DNA from 2 places in the Burkholderia sp. BCC1972 genome. Region 1 is predicted to be linked to the other one. Evidence: predicted binding sites of a transcription regulator. Region 1 holds the regulator's gene; the other holds the start of a gene.
What was found. The regulator FliA, encoded in region 1, starts transcription of late flagellar genes. The targets are predictions, from matches to a motif close to CTAAAGTTTNNNNNNNNNNNGCCGNTA.

Region 2: the regulator FliA is predicted to act here: its motif matches at 1,705-1,731, upstream of flgK (flagellar hook-associated protein FlgK).

Annotation. Positions count from the first base shown of each region.
Region 1 is NZ_CAJPGH010000006.1:70,581-74,510, forward strand. It holds gene ahcY (adenosylhomocysteinase) at 1-1,308, opposite strand, end outside; S-adenosyl-L-homocysteine riboswitch at 1,341-1,466, opposite strand; gene U5798_RS11610 (RNA polymerase sigma factor FliA) at 1,554-2,288, opposite strand; gene U5798_RS11615 (MinD/ParA family protein) at 2,311-3,129, opposite strand; gene flhF (flagellar biosynthesis protein FlhF) at 3,122-3,930, opposite strand, start outside.
Region 2 is NZ_CAJPGH010000013.1:189,255-193,184, forward strand. It holds gene flgJ (flagellar assembly peptidoglycan hydrolase FlgJ) at 1-593, shown strand, start outside; gene U5798_RS20130 (flagellar brake protein) at 837-1,592, shown strand; gene flgK (flagellar hook-associated protein FlgK) at 1,788-3,770, shown strand; gene flgL (flagellar hook-associated protein FlgL) at 3,793-3,930, shown strand, end outside.

The DNA.
Region 1 (3,930 bases):
GCGCGCGACCTTTTCATCGAGATGCTTCGGCAGCACGTACACCTTGTTCTCGTACTCGTTGCCGCGCACGAACAGCTCGATCTGCGCGAGCGTCTGGTTCGCGAACGAGTTCGACATCACGAACGACGGGTGGCCGGTCGCGCAGCCGAGGTTCACGAGGCGGCCTTCCGCCAGCAGGATCACGCGCTTGCCGTCCGGGAAGATGATGTGGTCGACCTGCGGCTTGATGTTTTCCCACTGGTACTGGCGCGTCGACGCAACGTCGATTTCCGAATCGAAGTGGCCGATGTTGCAGACGATCGCGTTGTGGCGCATCGCCTTCATGTGATCGTGGTTGATCACGTGGTAGTTGCCGGTGGCCGTCACGAAGATGTCGGCCTTGTCGGCCGCGTATTCCATCGTCACGACGCGGTAGCCTTCCATCGCCGCCTGCAGTGCGCAGATCGGATCGATTTCGGTGACCCACACGGTCGCGCCAAGGCCGCGCAGCGACTGCGCGCAGCCCTTGCCCACGTCGCCGTAGCCCGCGACGACCGCGACCTTGCCCGCGATCATCACGTCGGTCGCGCGCTTGATGCCGTCGACCAGCGATTCACGGCAGCCGTACAGGTTGTCGAACTTCGACTTCGTGACCGAATCGTTCACGTTGAACGCCGGGAACGGCAGGCGGCCGTCCTTTTCCATCTGGTACAGGCGGTGCACGCCGGTCGTGGTTTCTTCGGTCACGCCCTTGATGTGCGCGAGGCGCTTCGAGTACCAGGTCGCGTCGATGTCGAGGTGCTTCGCGATCGACTTGTACAGCGCGACTTCTTCCTCGTTGGTCGGCTTCGCGATCACCGAACGGTCCTTCTCGGCCTTCGCGCCGAGGATCAGCAGCAGCGTGGCATCGCCGCCGTCGTCCAGGATCATGTTCGCGAATTCGCCGTTCGGCCATTCGAAGATGCGGTGCGAGAATTCCCAGTACTCGTCGAGCGACTCGCCCTTGAACGCGAACACCGGCGTGCCGGCTTCGACGATCGCTGCCGCAGCGTGGTCCTGCGTCGAGAAGATGTTGCACGACGCCCAACGGACGTCCGCGCCGAGCGCCTTCAGCGTCTCGATCAGCACGCCCGTCTGGATCGTCATGTGCAGCGAACCGGCAATGCGCGCGCCCTTCAGCGGCTGCTGTGCCTTGTATTCGTCGCGGATCTGCACGAGGCCCGGCATTTCGGTCTCGGCGATGTTGAGTTCCTTGCGGCCCCAGCCGGCCAGCGCCATGTCGGCGACGACGTAATCGTGGGAAGCCTTGGAATCGATAATGGCGTTCATCACGCCCTCCTTTCTAAAAAGTTTCTAGATTGGTGACGTGAGCGCCGTTCAGGAAGCGGGGCCGGCGCGACGGTCGCGAAATGCGTGCCGCACGGCTGCTTGGTGAAGCCTTCCGAGCCTGGCGGACAGGGATGTCCGTCGCAACGCTCCTCGGAAAACGGAGGGGATTGTAGCAAATCGGCGCGCAAAATGCGCGAGCACGATACCCGCGCGCGGCGTCGGCGCGCGTGGCCGCCCTGAAAGGGTCAGGACTCCGCGCCGACCCAGGCCTGTTCGCGCAGCCGCGCGCGCAGGCGCGCGACGGCCTGGCTGTGCAGCTGGCACACGCGCGACTCGCTCACCTCGAGCACCGCGCCGATCTCGCGCAGATTCAGACCCCGTTCGTAATAGAGCGACATCAGCAGCTTCTCGCGCTCCGGCAGCCGCTCGATCGCCTCGACGAGCGCCTCGCGCAGGTGCTCGTCGAGCAGCGCGGACAGCGGATCGGCGTGATCGACGCGATAGCGGTCGAGAAACGGCTCGTCGTCGGCCGCACGGTCGAAATCCTCGTAGTAGATGAGCTGGCTGCCGTGCAGGTCCTGCAGCATCCCCTGGTATTCGTCGAGCGGCATCTTCAGGTGCTCGGCGATCTCGGTCTCGCTCGCCGAGCGGCCGAGATGCTGCTCGACCTGGTGCACCGCGTGCTCGACCTCGCGCGACGTCTTGCGCATGCTGCGCGGCAGCCAGTCGTTGCTGCGCAGCTCGTCGAGCATCGCGCCGCGGATGCGCTGCGTCGCGTAGGTCTCGAACTGCGCGCCCTGGTCTTCCTTGTAGCGACCGGCCGCGTCCATCAGGCCGATCATGCCGGCCTGGATCAGGTCGTCGAGATCGACGCTCGCCGGCATCTTCGCGACGAGCTGCAGACCGAGGCGGCGCACCAGCGGCGCATATTGCGCGAGCACGTCGGCCTGGGACATCTTTCCTTGAGCGTTGTACATCATGGCTCTCTCCTTGCGGTGGCGCTCACGCGGCGTGTGCCGCGCCCGCCTCGTACGACGGTTTGCCGCCCGCGTGGACCGCGCGCCCCGCACCCGAACGCGGGCGCATCGGCCAGTACAGCAGGTCGGCGGCAATCTGCCGGTAATCGCGCGCGGCCGGCGACGACGGGAACGCGTCGACCACCGCATGCGTCAGTTCGCGCGCATGCTCGACGAGCGGATCGGCGCTCACGCAGCCCGCGTCGGCGATCGACACGGTCAGGTAGCGGCTCGCGACGCCCGCGAGGTTGTCGAACGCCGTCTTCGCGTCCGCGTGGCTGCCGACGTGATTGGTCAGCACGCGGAACTGCGCGAACGCGTGCGCGAAATGCAGCCGCTTCATGCACGCGTACGCCTCGGTGATCGCCTGCGCGGCGACGCGCGTGACGACCAGCACGTCGTGCGCCTCGCGTGCGAGCGCCGAGAACGCGCCGTCGGCGCCGAGCTGCGCGTCGACCAGCACGATGTCGGCCGGGCCGTCGATGAAATCGCTCAGCTGCGCGTCGCCGTAGCCGGCGCGCGCGAGCCGCGCGGCCGCGCACAGGCCGAAGCCGGCGGCCACCCGCGTGCGTTCGCCGTCGCGCAGCCACGCGCCCGCCAGCGTCGCGCTGGCCGAATGCACGTCGGCGCGCTCGTCGACGACGAGCACGTCCTTGCCGAGCGACGCAAGCGCCGTGGCCAGGTTCACGACGGTGGACGTGCAGCCGACACCCGCCGGCCCGCCCGTCACCGCGACGATGCGCGACGCGCGCCCGGCCAGCAGGCGCCGCAGCCCTTCAGCCTGGTCGATGATCCGTTTATCCAAATCGCACCTCGTGCAGCTCGGCGGTGGAACGTGCGGTCAGTGCGGAAAGCAGCGTCGGCATGTCCTCGTCTTGCGGCACGAAGGGGGAGCCGTCGCGCGGCACACAGAACGCGCTCTTCAGCAGGAATTTGGTCGAGGCGACGTACAGGTTCTCCGGCACCTTCTGGCCGGTCGACACGTAGTGGACCGGCAGCTTGTAGCGGATCACCGTGTCGAGCACGCCGCCGAGGTGAGTCGCCTCGTCGAGCTTCGTGAGGATGCAGCCGGCGAGGTCAGGGTGCTCGCCCGCGCTGCGATACGCCTGCACGACTTCGTTGAGCGTGTCGCCGTGGCTCGTCGCGTTGAGCAGCAGCAGGCGCTGCACCGGCGCGTTCGCGCCGTGCAGCATCGCGATCTGGTCGGACACCGCGCGGTCGCGCTGGCTCATGCCGATCGTGTCGATCAGCACGATGTGCTTGTTGCGCAGCTCGGACAGCGCGAGCGCGAGATCGCCCGCATCCTTCACCGCGTGCACCGGCACGCCGAGGATCTTGCCGAAGATGCGCAGCTGCTCGTGGCCGCCGATCCGGTAGCTGTCGGTGGTCAGCAGCGCGACCTTGCTCGCGCCGAAGCGCATCACGCAGCGCGCCGCCAGCTTCGCGGTGGTCGTCGTCTTGCCGACGCCCGTCGGCCCCATCAGCGCGAACACGCCGCCGCGCTCCATCAGCGCATCCTCGCTGTCGAGCACGGGCAGGTTCGACGCGAGCACCGACTGCGCCCATTCGGCAGCCTGTTCGAAGGTCTGCGCGCCGTCGCCGGACG
Region 2 (3,930 bases), on a different contig from region 1:
GCAACGAAGGCAGCCTCGCCGCGATGAACGCGATGGCGAAGGCCTATGCGAACGCGGCGAACAACGGCGGGCTCGCCGGCGCGCGCGGCTACTCGGCCGGCAGCGCGCTGACGCCGCCGGTCAAGGGCGCGAGCGGCGTGCAGGACGCCGACGCGTTCGTCGACCGGCTCGCCGGCCCCGCGCAGGCGGCCAGTGCGACGACCGGCATCCCGGCCCGCTTCATCGTCGGCCAGGCCGCGCTCGAATCGGGCTGGGGCAAGCGCGAGATCCGCGCGTCCGACGGCTCGACCAGCTACAACGTGTTCGGCATCAAGGCGAACAAGGGCTGGACGGGCCGCACGGTATCGGCGCTGACGACCGAATACGTGAACGGCACGCCGCGCCGCGTGGTCGCCAAGTTCCGCGCGTACGACTCGTACGAGCACGCGATGACCGACTACGCGAACCTGCTGAAGAACAACCCGCGCTACTCGGGCGTGCTCAGCGCGAGCCGCAGCGTCGAAGGCTTCGCGCACGGGATGCAGAAGGCTGGCTACGCGACCGACCCGAATTACGCGAAAAAGCTGATCTCGATCATGCAGCAGATCGGCTGACGGCCAGCGCCCGCTTCGCTGAAGACGGGCGCCCGCCGCCATCCGTTTCCCCCCTCAGGACCGCGCCCGGCAGCCCGCCGCGCGCGGTTTCAACGTTTGCGCGAAAAAATTCGCCAATTCGATCTAAACTTTCGGTCAGCACTGCCGCTAAGTGTGAGAGACCTGCGACCGGGCCCGTGATCTGGCCCGGTTTTACTGCGCACCGGTTGCCCGGGCGCCCATGACAAGAAAGACCGGCTAGCCATGAATATCGAAACGTCGACGGACCCCAGCCTGGATGCAGGCCACTCCGGGCCCGACTATGCCCGCCGCAATCCGCTGGAAATCGGCGTGCAGCTGCGCAACCTCGTGAATCGCGGCGATTTCCTGACCGTCCAGTATCCGGGCGGCCAGCTCGTCACGCGCCTGCTCGAGGTCGATGTCGGCGCGCGGACGTTCACGTTCGACTGGGGTGCGCTGTCCGAGCAGAACGCCGGCATCCTCGGCGCGTCGCACTGCACGTTCGCGGCCTCGCCGGAGGGCGTGCGCGTCGAATTCACCACGGGTACGCCGCGCGAGACGCGCTACGAGGGGCTGCCCGCGTTCGTCGCCGATTTCCCCGACGTGCTGGTCTGCATCCAGCGCCGTGAATATTTCCGCGTCGATGCGCCGATCGTCGATCCGTTCCTGTGCCGCGGCAAGCTGCCGGACGGCGAGAGCTTCCTGTTCGAGGTGCACAACCTGTCGCTCGGCGGCGTGGGGCTGCGCACGGCCGACGAACGCGTCGAGGCGCTCGAGGTCGGCACGCTGCTGCCGGACGTCGAGCTCGAGCTGACCGGTCACGGCAAGCTGTCGCTCGACCTGCAGCTCGTGTCGCAGCGCTCGACGCAGATGCCGAACGGGTCGCGGCGCTACCAGCTCGGGTTCCGCTACATGTCGCTGCCGGGCAGCGCGGAAAACACGCTGCAGCGGCTGATCACGCAGCTCGAGATGAAGCGCCGCTCGCTCGCGCGGGCCTGACGCGCCCGCGGCCGCCGGCCTGGCCCGGCGCGCCCCGCGACCCTCCGCCGGCGCCACCTGCCGGACGGCTCGGCCCGCGCCGCGCATTCGCGCGTCGCGCGTGCATTTTTTCCTCAATTTTTCCCATCGGCGGCCGTTATACCGGGAGTCACGCAACCCGGCGGCCGCAGCGCGGCCGGCTCATCAGGATCGCGCATGTCCAACACACTCATGAACCTCGGCGTCAGCGGCCTGAATGCCGCGCTCTGGGGCCTCACGACGACCGGCAACAACATCAGCAACGCCGCGACGCCCGGCTATTCGGTCGAGCGGCCGGTCTATGCCGAAACGAGCGGCCAGTACACGGGCAGCGGTTACATGCCGCAGGGCGTGAGCACCGTCACCGTGCAGCGCCAGTACAGCCAGTACCTGAGCGACCAGCTGAACACCGCGCAGACGCAGGGCGGCGCGCTGTCGACGTGGTACACGCTCGTCGCGCAGCTGAACAACTACATCGGCAGCCCGACGGCGGGGATCTCGACCGGGATCACGAGCTACTTCACCGGGCTGCAGAACGTCGCGAACAACGCGTCCGACCCGTCGGTGCGCCAGACCGCGATCAGCAACGCGCAGACGCTGGCCAACCAGATCAACGCGGCCGGCCAGCAGTACGACGCGCTGCGCCAGAGCGTGAACACGCAGCTCACCAGCACCGTGTCGCAGATCAACACGTACACCACGCAGATCGCGAAGCTGAACCAGCAGATCGCGGCGGCGAGCAGCCAGGGGCAGCCGCCGAACCAGCTGATGGACCAGCGCGACCTCGCGGTGTCGAACCTGTCGGGCCTCGCCGGCATCCAGGTCGTGCGCAACGACAGCGGCTACAGCGTGTTCCTGTCGGGCGGCCAGCCGCTCGTCGTCGCCGACAAGAGCTACCAGCTCGCGGCCGTCACGTCGCCGTCGGATCCGAGCGAGCTGACCGTCGTGTCGCAGGGGATCGCCGGCGCGAACCCGCAGGGGCCGAACCAGGCGCTGCCCGATTCGTCGCTGTCGGGCGGCACGCTCGGCGGCCTGCTCGCGTTCCGCAGCCAGACGCTCGATCCCGCGCAGGCCCAGCTCGGCGCGATCGCGACCAGCTTCGCCGCGCAGGTCAACGCGCAGAACGCGCTCGGCATCGACCTGTCGGGCAACAAGGGCGGCAACCTGTTCACGACGCCGTCGCCGACCGTGTACTCGAACCAGGGCAACACCGGCAACGCATCGCTGTCCGTGTCGTTCGCGAACGCGTCGCAGCCGACGACGGGCGACTACACGCTGTCCTACGACGGCACCAACTACACGCTGGCCGACCGCGCGAGCGGTGCGGTGGTCGACCAGAAGGCGGGGCCGATGCCGGTCTCGCTCGGCGGGCTGAATTTCTCGACCCCGTCCGGCTCGATGAACGCCGGCGACAAGTTCACCGTGCTGCCGACGCGCGGCGTGCTGAACGGCTTCGGCCTCGCGACGACGAGCGCGTCGGCGATCGCGGCCGCGTCGCCGGCCGTCACGTCGGCGGCGGGCACCAACACCGGCACGGGCAAGATCACGCTGGCCGGCGTGACCGCGGGCTACCAGGTGCCGACGACCAAGCTGACCTACGACGCGACGGCGAAGACGCTGACGGGCTTCCCGGCCGGCACCACGGTGACGGTCGGCACCACGCCGCCGACGTCGGTCACGATCGGCAGCCCGACGGACACCGTCCCGTACGACCCGGCGGCCGGCGCGACGATGACGATGTCGGGGACGGCCGCGGGCGCGCTCAACGGCGTGAGCATCACGCTGACCGGCGCACCGGCGACCGGCGACTCGTTCACGATCGGGCCGTACGCGGGCGGCACCAGCGACGGCTCCAACGCGCTCGCGCTGTCGAAGCTGGTCAACGCGAAGGCGCTCGGCAACGGCACGGCGACGCTCACGGGCGCGTACGCGAGCTACGTGAACGGCATCGGCAATACGACGACCCAGCTGAAATCGTCGAGCGCCGCGCAGACCGGGCTGGTCGGCCAGATCACCCAGGCGCAGCAGTCGGTGTCGGGCGTGAACCAGAACGAGGAAGCGGCCAACCTGATGCAGTACCAGCAGCTTTACCAGGCGAACGCGAAGGTGATCCAGACGGCGGCGACGCTGTTCCAGACCGTGCTCGGCCTGTTCAACTGACCGGATTCGAGGAATAGAGGCGATGCGGATTTCCAGCACCCAGTTCTTCCAGCTGAACGTTTCACAAATGAACGACCAGCAGGCCCAGCTCGCGCAGCTGTATCAGCAGATCTCGAGCGGCGTGAGCCTGCAGACGGCGGCCGACAACCCGGCCGGCGCG